DNA from 2 places in the Peribacillus sp. FSL K6-1552 genome. Region 2 is predicted to be linked to the other one. Evidence: riboswitches for the same ligand, from Rfam matches in the RefSeq annotation. Region 2 holds a riboswitch; the other holds the start of a gene.
What was found. A riboswitch is a leader RNA that binds a small molecule or an ion and turns the genes downstream of it on or off. The one in region 2 is predicted to bind lysine.

Region 1: another riboswitch for lysine. It lies ahead of NST21_RS25940 (amino acid permease); the one in region 2 lies ahead of NST21_RS20630 (aspartate kinase).

What each region holds. Positions count from the first base shown of each region.
Region 1 is NZ_JBBOST010000001.1:5,381,295-5,388,224, forward strand. It holds gene NST21_RS25925 (helix-turn-helix transcriptional regulator) at 92-292, shown strand; gene NST21_RS25930 (hypothetical protein) at 292-594, shown strand; gene NST21_RS25935 (LacI family DNA-binding transcriptional regulator) at 860-1,822, shown strand; lysine riboswitch at 2,102-2,282, shown strand; gene NST21_RS25940 (amino acid permease) at 2,379-3,830, shown strand; gene NST21_RS25945 (RNA-guided endonuclease TnpB family protein) at 4,036-4,881, shown strand; gene NST21_RS25950 (glycoside hydrolase family 13 protein) at 4,962-6,644, opposite strand; gene NST21_RS25955 (Ger(x)C family spore germination protein) at 6,778-6,930, opposite strand, start outside.
Region 2 is NZ_JBBOST010000001.1:4,279,795-4,286,724, reverse strand. It holds gene NST21_RS20645 (electron transfer flavoprotein subunit alpha/FixB family protein) at 1-356, shown strand, start outside; gene trxA (thioredoxin) at 598-918, shown strand; gene uvrC (excinuclease ABC subunit UvrC) at 1,022-2,794, shown strand; lysine riboswitch at 2,856-3,032, shown strand; gene NST21_RS20630 (aspartate kinase) at 3,123-4,355, shown strand; gene NST21_RS20625 (YslB family protein) at 4,418-4,876, opposite strand; gene NST21_RS20620 (succinate dehydrogenase cytochrome b558 subunit) at 5,258-5,866, shown strand; gene sdhA (succinate dehydrogenase flavoprotein subunit) at 5,937-6,930, shown strand, end outside.

The DNA.
Region 1 (6,930 bases), 1.1 Mb from region 2:
TTTGTCGAATGAAAATCATTTACACATTTTCAATTTGTAAAGTATACTTTACGTAAAGCTAGCTTTACATTTCTGAAAGGAGTTTAAGAATTTGAAAAATAACATTCGGGAACTACGCAAAGCGCATCAACTTACACAAGAAAAGCTGTCCGAACTTACAGGCGTGTCCCGACAGACGATTATTTCTATAGAAACAGGAAGATTCGACCCTTCCATCAAGCTTGCTTACAAGCTAGCGAAAGTGTTTCAACTGGCCATTGAAGATATATTTATATTTGAGGAGAAGTTGTGATGGAGGATTTTAACTGGGGGGCCTTTTTAGGAATCACGCTTGGGATTATTTGCGGACTGACTGGATTATGGTGGGGACGCCGTGCCGCCGCCAAGCAACGGGGATTAGATGAACGATTTGACCTCATCCGAACTAGAGCACGGGCATCCAGTTGGTTTTTCCCACTTATTGGGACGTGCTTTTTTTTCTTGTTATTGCTTTTTGGAGTGAAGCTCTCTGTTGCAGCTGTCCTTGGCATTCTATTGTTCATTCATCTGGGCTCATGGGCGATCTTCGTTCTTTATTATCAAGCGAAGTTATAAGCCGTCAACTTTCCATTCATTTTTCCGACTTCAAATATACTGCGAAGTAAGCTAATCCCATTTCGATACCGCATAGTACGATCAGACAGAGTAAAGTTTGGACCATCCTAATCTCCTCCTCTAAGACTTTTTTCAATCTTAAAGGATGAAACCCATACCAGAACAAGGCCCTGAATAAAGAAATCTTTAGTTCTCTTATTCTCGCCTCTTGCTCTGAAATGGGTTTCATACGATACAATAAAAAAAAAGAAAAAACGGTGATCCTATGACAAATATTAAAGAAATTGCTCAATATGCAGGTGTGTCCGTCTCCACAGTGTCTCGCGTAATGAATAATCATCCATATGTTAGTCCTGAAAAAAGAAAGAGTGTTTTACAGGCCATTGACCAATTAAACTATTCGAGAAATATCAACGCCATTCATCTTTCAAAAGGCAAAACGAATCTAATCGGCGTCATCATTCCCTTCACCAATCACCCCTATTACGGAGCAATCGTGCAAGGAATTACAAAACAAGCCAATGCTATCGGCTATCATATAGTCATCTTTCAAACACAATATGAAAGAGAAAAAGAAATTCAGGCATTGAATATGTTACAAATGAAGCAACTCGATGGCATTATCGTTTGTTCAAGAATTTCAGAAATGAAAGTCCTCTTGGAATATCAAAAATATGGACCAATTATCTTATGTGAAGATACAGCCCAGGCTGAATTATCGTCCATAAGCATTGATCACTATGCCGCTTTTTCCTCTGCACTTGAATACGTAGTTGCTAAAGGATATAAGAAAATTGGATACAGCCTCGGGCGAAAAAAGAGCAGAAACAGCTCCCTTCGTACAAAGGCGTTTAACGATATTATGAATAAGTATCATCTTTTAAATAAAAAAGAATGGCTGTTTGAAGGCAGTTATCACATCAAAGATGGTGAAAAATTGTTCCAAGATTGGAATTGTATGATAGATAAACCAGAGGCTATCATCATTACTAATGATGACACCGCTGTCGGATTCATTCTTACTGCCAACAAATTCGGAATGAAAGTACCAGAAGACGTGGCCATTCTAGGTTTTAATAATGATAGCCTCAGTGAGATGCTCGATATCACAACCGTTTCCTTACCGCTTGATTGGATTGGCAAAATGGCTGTTGATCTATTTGAAAATCCCGAAGTTATCAGACATGTAAAATTAGATTATACTCTAATGAAACGAAAAACTATTTGAATTATCATAATTATCAGAATAAATGATGTTTAAATGACAAACAATTAAACATCAAATTCAAGTGATACATTTAAAAACCAGGAAAAAATAACCTTGAAAAATAATCATTGCGCTATCTATAAGATTATTTTATAATTTTAATATAGTAAAGTTTACTCAATGACCTGCTGACATTGAAGTAATTGTATGAACTTTATACTGAAATCGTATAGGTTGACTAGAAGTTGACGCAACGATTTATATATTTAGTATAAGAAAATTGAATACTTCCTCATTTACCGATGAGTTAGAGGCTGCGGCTTATAAAAGTAGAACGGACGAGATTCAGGAAAATTGACGACTCCGTTTGAAAGGATAAGTTGCCGAAGTTTAGATATGTTCCTTGTATATCTAGGCTGGCGGTGTTACCGAATAGGAACACCACTGTCACGTTTTTTTAACGTGGGGAGCTATCTTCGGAAGGATAAACGGGTTTATTATAAACAGCCGTCGATCTTTTTCGACTGCTGTTTTTTTATATATCGTTCCCTTCCAATAAAAAGGAGTGTAACATCAATTGTCAAATTCACAAGCAACATCAAATCCCACTGAGTTGAAAAGGAGCCTGAAAGCACGTCACTTAATGATGATTTCATTAGGTGGAACGATTGGAACAGGTTTATTTTTAGCAAGTGGCGGTGCCATCCATACGGCTGGGCCTGGAGGTGCTTTGGCAGCATACGCAGCCATTGGCTTCATGGTTTATTACTTAATGACAAGTCTTGCAGAAATGGCAGCATTCATGCCAGTAGCCGGTTCGTTCCGTGTCTACGCATCCAAATTCGTCGACCCGTCTTTCGGCTTCGCGATTGGCTGGAACTATTGGTATAACTGGGCCATCACAATTGCAGCTGAACTGGCTGCCGTTGTCCTGATTATGAAGTTCTGGTTCCCGGACAGCTCGTCCATAATTTGGAGTGCCGTTGCGTTAATTATTATGTTTCTTTTTAACTATATGTCTGTTAAAGGATTTGGCGAAGCTGAATTCTGGTTTGCTTTAATCAAGATCGTGACCGTTATCATTTTCTTAATCACTGGATTTTTAATGATTTTCGGAATCCTTGGCGGAAATGACCCAATTGGTTTTTCTAATTTCACCATGGGAGAAGGTCCATTTAACGGAGGCTTCTTCACAATTCTAGGAGTATTCATGGCAGCAGGCTTCTCTTTCCAAGGAACAGAATTACTTGGAGTTACAGCCGGTGAAAGTGAGAATCCGGAGAAAAATATCCCTAAAGCGATCAAGTCCGTTTTTTGGCGCATCCTTTTATTCTATATCCTTGCGATTTTTGTAATTGGAATGATTATTCCGTTCACAGATGCACGTTTATTAAGCGAAGATGTTGCCGTCAGTCCATTTACACTTGTATTTGAACGCGCAGGTCTTGCGTTTGCGGCATCGGTCATGAACGCAGTTATATTGTCATCTGTGCTCTCTGCTGGTAACTCCGGCATGTATGCTTCAACTCGTATGCTATGGGATTTGGCCCGCGACGGAAAAGCTCCGAAATTCCTTGGCAAGCTCGATAAAAGAGGGGTACCAGTGAATGCTCTTATCGCGACTTCTTTAGTCGGTTGCCTTGCTTTCTTAGCTTCATTTTTTGGAGACGGTGTTGTTTATATCTGGTTATTAAATGCTTCAGGTATGGCTGGATTTGTCACATGGGTTGGAATTGCGATTGCTCACTATCGATTCCGCAAAGCCTATGTAGCTCAAGGTCTTGATTTGAATGCTTTACCATACCTTGCTAAAGGATTCCCAACTGGACCGATTTTCGCGCTCGTCTTATGTATTTTCATTATCATTGGACAAGGCTACCAAGCTTTCAGCAGCAGCGGGATTGATTGGAATTCGATGTTTGTTTCTTACATTGGCCTGATCTTTTTCTTCGTCCTATGGTTCGGCTATAAAATTAAGTATAAAACTAAAATCGTTCCACTTGAGGAATGTGATTTTAAAGTAAAATAAGCGTTTTAAAAGGACCTGATTTCTTCTTCAAGAGGAATCAGGTCCTTTTTTTATCATTTCCCACCGGAAGACTCCCTCTTCAAGCGTGTGAAGGGCGAGAGCCCAACGATAAGGGGGAGATGAATGGCGGTTTGGCATAAGCCAAAGTAATCTTTTGACAAACATACGTTCGGTGATTAATGATAACTATAAGGGGGTGAAACCAATGGTCGTAAACAAAGCTTATAAATTTCGAATCTATCCAACTAAAGAACAACTAGTTCTAATCAATAAAACGATCGGCTGCTCCCGTTTTGTCTATAACTTCTTTTTAGGCAAACAAAAGGAGAAAGATGCCTACTGGTATATTTGTGAAGAAATGAAGCAGAACGGCCAATTATCCTCTAATGAATGGAAAGGTTCTTTTCAGAATAAATACGCAACAATCAAAGAACTTCCAGCTTTAAAGAAAGAGTATTCTTTCCTGAAAGAAGTAGACAGTATTGCCTTACAGAAATCGGTGGAAAATTTAGCAGATTCCTATAGTCGATATTATAAAAAGCAAAACAAGTCACCACGCTTCAAATCGAAAAAGAATCCTATCCAGTCCTACACGACTAAACATACGAATGGAAATATCGGAATGATTGGAAACAAAATCAAATTGCCAAAACTCGGTCTAGTCCGTTTTGCTAAAAGCCGCGAAGTCGAAGGGCGGATCATCAAAAACCACGATGTTATTGGAATGGAAGACTTGCAAGTGTCGAATATGATGAAAAATCACAAACTAGCTAAAGCTATTAGTGAAGTATCTTGGTACCAATTCAAAAAAATGTTGGAATACAAAGCAAAATGGTATGGTAAACAAATCGTGACCGTATCTAAAACGTTTGCTTCTAGCCAATTGTGTTCTAGCTGCGGTTACCAAAATAAAGACGTTAAACATCTGAATCTTCGTGAATGGGATTGTCCTTTTTGTTCTACTCACCACGATCGAGATATTAACGCAGGACTCAATCTAATGAATGAAGCCATAAGGCTTCTAACCGTAGGAACTACGGGAATAGCCTAATTAAAAATTGGCCGATAGGCTAATGTTCTTAGGAATCCCCCACTTCAATCAGACCGTAAGGTCGATAAGTGGGGGGGAGTTCAATTCAAATGATAAACACGGCATTCAAACGGTCGCAGAGGTTTAACGGAAATTTCCTCAATCGGCAGTTGTTCATAATTGCCGATTAACAGTGTAGCAGACATTGTATCTAACCCTTCAGGTATGGAATAGGAAGCTTCATAGTCTTTGAAATTACATAACACCAGCAGCTTTTCTTCATCAAGTGTTCTCGTATAAGCAAATATTTGTTCATCATCAGGCCATAGTAGTTCGTAACGGCCATAAACGACGATTTCATGTCTTTTTCGTAATTGAATAAGCTTTTTATAAAAATGAAAGATGGAATTCGGATCGTTATAGGCTTTTTCTGCATTGATCTCCGGATAATTAGAATTTACGCCGATCCAAGGAGTTCCCGCTGTAAACCCCGCGTTTCTTGAGTCATTCCACTGAACAGGTGTCCTCGCATTATCTCGACTGCGCGCGTAAATGGCTTCCAGCATCCGCTCTTCTGTCCATCCACACGAATTCACAAGTTCCTCATAAGAATTCTGCGTTTCAATATCGCGGTATTCATCTATTCTTTCAAAGCAAACGTTGGTCATACCCAGTTCTTCGCCTTGATAAATATAGGGCGTTCCCTGAAGCATATGCAGACAAACAGCAAGCATTTTTGCGCTTTCTACCCGATACTTCCCATCATCTCCGAACCTTGAAACAATTCTCGGTTGATCATGGTTATTCCAGTATAAACTGTTCCAACCATCCTCCTCTAAACCAATCTGCCACTTGGAAAGAATCCGCTTTAAGTCACTCAATTCCCACTTTTTGTTACTCCATTTCCCTTCTGGTCCTCCCCCCAAATCCATATGTTCAAATTGAAAGACCATATGTAGCTCACCACGTTCTTTCCCTGTGAACAATTGAGCTTCATCAGGTGATACACCAGGCATTTCACCAACCGTTATCAAGTTATAACCAGAAAGCACTCGCTGATTGATTTCCTGCAAAAACTCATGAATGCGCGGACCATTCATGAAAAATGGACTTCCATCACCATGCTGTTTCCCATACCGGACATCCCCGTCCAAATATCGCTGATCTTTCGAAAGGAAGTTAATAACATCCATTCGGAAGCCATCGACTCCCTTATCCAGCCACCATTTCATCATGCTATAAATTTCTTCACGAAGCTCAGGATGTTCCCAATTTAAATCCGGCTGTTTTTTACTGAATAAATGCAAATAATATTCATCCGTTGCCTCATCATATTTCCACGCCGAACCTTTGAATATGGATTCCCAGTTATTTGGCTCCTTTCCATTCTTCCCAGGTCTCCAAATATAGTAATCCCTCTTCGGATTATCTTTAGAAGACCGGGATTCCTTGAACCATGAATGTTCATCTGACGTATGATTGACCACAAGATCCATCATGATTTTCATTCCACGTTCATGAACTGCCTTCAATAATCGGTCAAAATCACTCATTGTCCCAAACTCAGTCATAATCGAACGATAATCACTAATATCATAACCGTTATCATCATTGGGAGATTGGTAAACCGGAGAAAGCCATATCACATCTACACCCAGCTCCTGTAAATAATCAAGTCTCATCAATATTCCTTTCAGGTCCCCTATCCCGTCTCCATCGCTATCCATAAAACTCCTGGGATACACCTGATACACAACCGCCTCTTTCCACCATGTTTTGTCCATTTCCTCCACACCCTTCATTAAGCAAATTGACATAAATGTTTACATCAATACACCTATTATAAAGAGCAAAACTTCAGAATATTCTCGATTAACGAATCTATTTAAGGAATTTTTATATTATGGATTTTTTTCCTTATTCTGCGATTCCCGTTTGAATCATTTCAATATCTACAGCCAAATCAATTGGAATATGAGGATATACTTCCTCCCAATGTTTTCGATTAAAATTTCTTGTTTTACTTCTAGCGATATCACCTATCGCAATTGGATCTATATTATTTTCCTG
Region 2 (6,930 bases):
CCGGCGGACGTGGCGTAAAAAGTGAAGACGGTTTTGAACCATTAAAGGAACTTGCTCAAGTTCTTGGCGGTGCAGTCGGTGCTTCTCGTGGTGCATGTGATGCAGACTATTGCGATTACTCTTTGCAAATCGGCCAAACGGGTAAAGTTGTTACTCCGGACCTATATATTGCCTGCGGAATTTCTGGAGCTATTCAGCATTTAGCTGGTATGTCCAACTCTAAAGTTATCGTTGCCATCAATAAAGATCCAGAAGCTAACATTTTTAACGTAGCTGATTATGGAATTGTCGGAGATCTTTTTGAAGTCATTCCATTACTAACAGAAGAATTCAAAAAGTTAAAAGTGAACGCGTAATAGAAAGCATTTAAAGTATAAACAATATAGGTAAGGAACAAGGCATTTGACAGTTAGCTGATAAATGCCTTGTTTTTTTTTGTGTTGTAATTTTAATTAATTATTAAGCTATCAGGAAGAGCTAAGAAACCTGTATATTTACTCTGTTTTTGGACATCCTACCACTGAAGCAAAATATTAGCATCGATTCTAGTAACAATGGTATACTGTCTTTAGTTATTTGAGTAAATTTGAGGAGGATATATATATGGCTATTGTAAATGCAACTGACCAAACTTTCACAACTGATACTAGCGAAGGTGTCGTTCTTGTAGACTTCTGGGCTCCATGGTGTGGACCTTGTAAAATGATTGCTCCTGTTCTTCAAGAGCTTGATACTGAAATTGGCGACACAGCTAAAATCGTAAAAGTGGATGTAGACGAAAACCAAGAAACAGCTGGAAAATTCGGCGTAATGAGCATTCCGACATTAATCGTTCTAAAAGACGGTGAAGTAGTAGATAAAGTTGTTGGTTTCCAACCTAAAGAAGCTCTTGCTGAACTTATTGCAAAACACGCTTAATATTAAGTTAGCTAAAAAAAGCTTCAAGTCTGCGGACTTGAAGCTTTTTTCGCTATCTTGATATATAATTAATTGTAAAAAGGGAGAACAGGAGGCTGAATGTATGAACCAACAAATAAAGAATAAACTTGCCCTTCTTCCCGATCAACCAGGTTGTTATTTAATGAAGGATCGTCAGGGAACGATCATTTATGTAGGAAAAGCGAAAGTATTAAAAAACCGTGTGCGCTCTTATTTCACCGGTTCCCATGATGGGAAAACGTTACGACTCGTTAATGAGATAGACGATTTTGAATACATCGTTACCTCGTCAAATATTGAGGCTCTCATTTTAGAGTTAAACTTAATCAAAAAACATGATCCAAAATATAATATCATGCTGAAGGATGACAAGACGTATCCATTCATCAAGTTGACTGCTGAACGGCATCCGCGTCTAATCATTACGAGAAAAGTCAAAAAAGATAAAGGTAAATATTTCGGTCCGTATCCGAATGCCTTTGCGGCCAATGAAACGAAAAAATTACTCGACCGCATCTATCCTCTTAGAAAATGTAATACCCTACCGGATCGCGTTTGTCTCTATTACCACCTCGGGCAGTGCCTGGCTCCATGTGTGTATGATGTAGAGGAACAGGAATATAAAAAAATGGTGGATGATATCAACCGATTTTTAAACGGCGGCCATACTGAGATAAAAAAAGAACTGACAGAAAAAATGTTAGAGGCATCAGAAGAGCTTGATTTCGAAAGGGCAAAGGAGTTCCGTGACAAAATTGCCCACATTGATATCACGATGGAGAAGCAAAAAATGATGACGACTGATTTTATCGACCGTGATGTATTTGGCTATGCCTATGATAAAGGCTGGATGTGTGTTCAGGTATTTTTTGTGCGACAAGGGAAATTGATAGAAAGGGATGTTTCCCTGTTTCCAGTGTATGATGAACCGGATCAGGAACTTCTTACATTCCTAGGTCAGTTTTACGAGATTACCAATCACTTTAAACCAAAGGAAATTTTGCTGCCAGAGTCAGTAGATGCGGAAATGGCTGAAGGGCTGCTTGGCGTGAAGACGATTCATCCAAAACGGGGATCGAAAAAGGATATGCTTAAATTGGCGAATAAAAATGCCGCCATAGCCCTTCAGGAAAAGTTTTCTTTGATTGAACGAGATGAAGAAAGAACGATCAATGCGGTGGAAAATCTTGGGGTGCAATTAGGCATCTATACCCCGCATCGGATTGAGGCTTTTGATAACTCGAACATTCAGGGCAGTGATCCGGTTTCCGCTTTAGTTGTGTTTATTGACGGTAAGCCGGAAAAAAGAGAGTATCGCAAATATAAAATCAAAACTGTCCAGGGACCCGATGACTATGAATCGATGCGTGAAGTTGTACGCAGAAGATATTCACGAGTTTTAAAAGAAGGGCTGCCACTTCCGGATTTAATCATTATTGATGGTGGAAAGGGACATGTGGAGGCTGTTCGAGATATTTTAGAAAATGAACTGGGTCTTGATATTCCGCTTTCTGGTCTCATTAAGGATGAAAAGCACAGAACATCGCAATTGATGATTGGCAATCCGCTGGAACTGGTACCGCTTGATTCGCGTAGCCAGGAATTTTATCTGTTGCAAAGAATTCAGGACGAAGTGCATAGGTTTGCGATTACGTTTCATCGCCAGCTACGCGGGAAAAATGCGGTTCACTCGCAGCTTGATGATATACCTGGAGTCGGAGAAAAACGAAGAAAGCAATTGTTAAGGCATTTTGGTTCATTGAAAAAAATTAAAGAGGCATCGGTAGAACAAATTATAGAGGCAGGCATGCCAAAAGGGGTAGCTGAAGGAATCGTTAGAAAATTGCAAGAATAATCTTGCTACCTACATTTCTCTATGCTATGATAAGAAGGAATTTTCAACTAGACAACTTAAAAGTGCTGATAGAGGTGCGGAATTCAATAGTAAAAACCTGAAGAAGTATGAGCTTCGATGAAAGGTTTTGAAAGGGGATAACGCCGAAGGAAGACAAGACTCATTACTTGTTTTTCTGGTCTGACATTTAATAAATGGCGGATTGTCAGGGGGTATACCCTGGAGAGCTATCTCACTGTGTTTACTGTATTAAATACGTGATCACAGCAATGAGATATTTCTCATTGCTTTTTTTATTGCCTAAAAAAGATAAAGAGGGTGCATTAGGATGGCATTAATCGTTCAAAAATTTGGCGGGACATCCGTCGGTAGTGTCGAGAAAATCAAAAATGTTGCAAATCGAGTAATCGAGGAAGCAGAGAATGGGAATGAGGTAGTCGTCGTTGTTTCAGCTATGGGGAAAACAACAGATGAATTAGTTTACATGGCTCAAGATATTTCCAAAAATCCAAGCAAGAGAGAAATGGATATGTTATTGACGACTGGAGAGCAGGTCACGATTTCCCTGTTAACGATGGCTTTAATTGAAGCGGGGCGTGAAGCTATTTCTTTCACCGGCTGGCAGGCTGGCATGCAAACAGAAGCCGTTCATGGGAATGCTCGGATTTTAAACATTGATGCTTCGAGAATTCAAGCTCAGCTTCAGGCAAAGAAAATTGTGGTCGTTGCAGGTTTCCAAGGGAATGATGCAAATGGAGAAATCACGACACTAGGGCGGGGCGGTTCCGATACGACTGCAGTGGCTATTGCTGCAGCATTAAATGCGGACCGATGCGATATTTATACCGATGTAACGGGTGTATTTACAACAGACCCACGTTACATAAAAGACGCTCGAAAACTGCAATCTATTTCTTACGATGAAATGCTAGAACTTGCCAATCTAGGGGCGGGTGTCCTTCATCCAAGAGCTGTTGAGTATGCGAAAAACCACCAGATTCCGCTTGAAGTCCGTTCGAGTATGGAGAAAGAAGCAGGAACTACCATTGAGGAGGAAGCAACTATGGAAGAAAATTTAATTGTACGCGGTATTGCTTTTGAAGACAGTATTACAAGGGTCACAGTGAATGGTTTGCCCCGATCACTAGGATCATTATCCACAATTTTCATGACACTTGCAAAAAACCGGATAAACGTTGACATTATTATCCAAAGTATGACAGCAGAGGATACAACAAACCTTTCTTTCTCCATAAAAAGTGAAGATACGGAAGCTGTTTTAAACGTGCTAGAAAAAAATAAAGACCAATTGGGATTCGATAGAGTAGAAACGGAGGGCGGATTGGCCAAAGTGTCTATCGTCGGTTCGGGAATGGTATCTAATCCGGGAGTGGCTGCCGAAATGTTTGAAGTGATGGCTAACACAGGTATCCAAGTGAAAATGGTCAGCACATCTGAAATTAAAGTCTCAACTGTCGTCAATGAAAAGGAAATGGTGAAGGCAGTCGAAGCACTTCATGAAGCGTTTAAATTAGGGCAGCATGCAAAAGTGCTTGTTTGATTGCTTGGAGTCTAATGAAAAACAGACTTCCGACAAAAAAGGTAAGTCTGTTTTTGGGCTCATTAGATTGGGTCTCTAGGATCCCATTGAATGGTAAATGTCACTTTTTTTGCGCGACGTTTGATTTCTTCTGTCGATTCACTTAAGAATTTTTTCTGCAGTGTAAACTGCTCGGCAAGGAAACCGGCTTCAAGTTGGAAGTGACAGTCAGGATGAAGATCTAAGCGACGGCTGATTATTTCTCCTGTTAAGGATAATTCCATCTCGGTTTTCGAAAACTTTATGATTTCAAGATGGCCCCAGCCTGCATTTTGGAAAAATGCAACAACTTCCTGTTCGCCATTCAGTGGGAATTTTCTCGCTAACTGTTTACCTGCCCAATAGAGAATTTGATTAGAATCTTTTCCGAGAATATCGTTCAATAAAACTTCTCTGATTAATTCGTAGCCAAAAGCTGGAACTTGAGATTCTTCTGTTTGAATTTCTTCTTCTTCTATCGCAGCAGCAATATTTTTTTTCATAGTTTATCGCCTCTTTCTGTAAATCTATTATAAACGTTTTTCTTTTGCAAATTATACTGTTTTTTTATTATTTCAATCGCAATTGGGAAAAAATGAGAAATTATTCCGGGATATTAATAGATTAATTAGTAATTTCACCAAGTTTTAATCTTGACAATTAAAAATTATACAATTATATCCAATAAAATCTATTCTGAAAAAAAGAATACTTGTATCCGTTTTCTTGACGCACATAGAAGTCAGGAGTAAAATGGACATGTCACATAATTGTAAGAAAGTATAGGGATGTTTCAAACTCTATACTTTATTTTCACGCGGAGATAAAAGGTAGCCACCAGTTTATCTTTGCATGATTTTTCACAAATTAAGGGGGGGCACTTAGTGGCAAAAAATCGTGAGTTTGGGAATCGCAGGCTTCATTCACTTCTAGGAGTAATTCCAATTGGTCTATTCCTAATTTTTCATTTATCGGTAAACTTTATGGCAACAAAAGGAGAAGAGACTTTTAATGGGGCAGTTCATTTAATTGAGTTTACGCCCGTAAAGATTTTGGTGGAATGGGTTGTCATCTATCTACCAATCCTTTTCCATGCTGTGTACGGACTTTATATTGCCTTTACAGCAAAAAACAATTTGGGTAGATTTGGATTTTTCCGAAATTGGATGTTCTTTTTACAACGTCTAAGCGGAATCATTACGTTGATTTTCCTAGTTTGGCATGTTTGGTCAACTAGAATTCAAGCAGCATTAGGTGCAGAGGTTGACTTTGACATGATGGCAGAGATTTTCTCTAATCCATTTATGATTGCATTTTATTTAGTTGGGCTCATTTCGACAATTTTCCACTTCTGTAATGGATTATGGTCATTTGCAGTGAGCTGGGGTCTAACAGTTTCACCTAAATCGCAAAAAATCATGACTTACTTTACTTTGATCGTTTTCGTTCTTCTTTCTTATATCGGAGTTAGCGCAATTTTCGCTTTCGTATAAGAAGATAGAGTTTATTTATAAGTATTAGGAAAAACATAGCTTGGCTAATGGAAATAAGGGAGTGACAGAATTGGGTAAAGGTAAAATTATTATCGTTGGTGGAGGTCTAGCTGGTTTAATGGCTACGATCAAAGCAGCAGAGCTGGGACAACAGGTTGATTTATTTTCTTTAGTACCTGTTAAACGCTCTCACTCAGTTTGTGCCCAAGGCGGAATCAATGGGGCAGTAAATACAAAAGGTGAAGGGGATTCTCCATTTATCCACTTTGATGATACAGTTTATGGCGGAGATTTCTTAGCTAACCAACCACCGGTTAAAGCGATGTGCGATGCAGCACCATCGATTATCCATATGTTTGACCGTATGGGCGTAATGTTCAACCGTACTCCGGAAGGTCTTCTTGATTTCCGTCGTTTCGGTGGTACTCAACATAGCCGTACAGCATTTGCTGGTGCAACAACTGGTCAGCAATTACTTTATGCATTGGACGAGCAGGTTCGTCGTTATGAAGTAGAAGGCCTTGTAACCAAATATGAAGGCTGGGAATTCCTTGGAGCTGTTATCGATGACGATCAAACAGCACGCGGTATCGTAGCACAGAACTTGACTTCAATGGAAATCAAATCATTCCCTGGCGACGCTGTCATCATGGCGAGCGGTGGTCCTGGAATCATTTTCGGTAAATCAACTAACTCAATGATTAATACAGGTTCAGCAGCATCCATTGTTTATCAACAAGGTGTAAATTATGCAAATGGTGAGTTCATTCAAATTCATCCAACTGCAATCCCTGGAGATGATAAGCTTCGTCTAATGAGTGAATCTGCTCGTGGTGAAGGTGGACGTATCTGGACATATAAAGACGGAAAACCTTGGTATTTCCTTGAAGAAAAATACCCTGCTTATGGTAACCTTGTACCTCGTGATATCGCGACTCGTGAAATCTTCGACGTATGTATGAACATGAAGCTTGGTATTAATGGAGAAAACATGGTTTACCTGGATCTTTCTCATAAAGACCCTAAAGAACTTGATATCAAACTTGGCGGAATCATTGAAATCT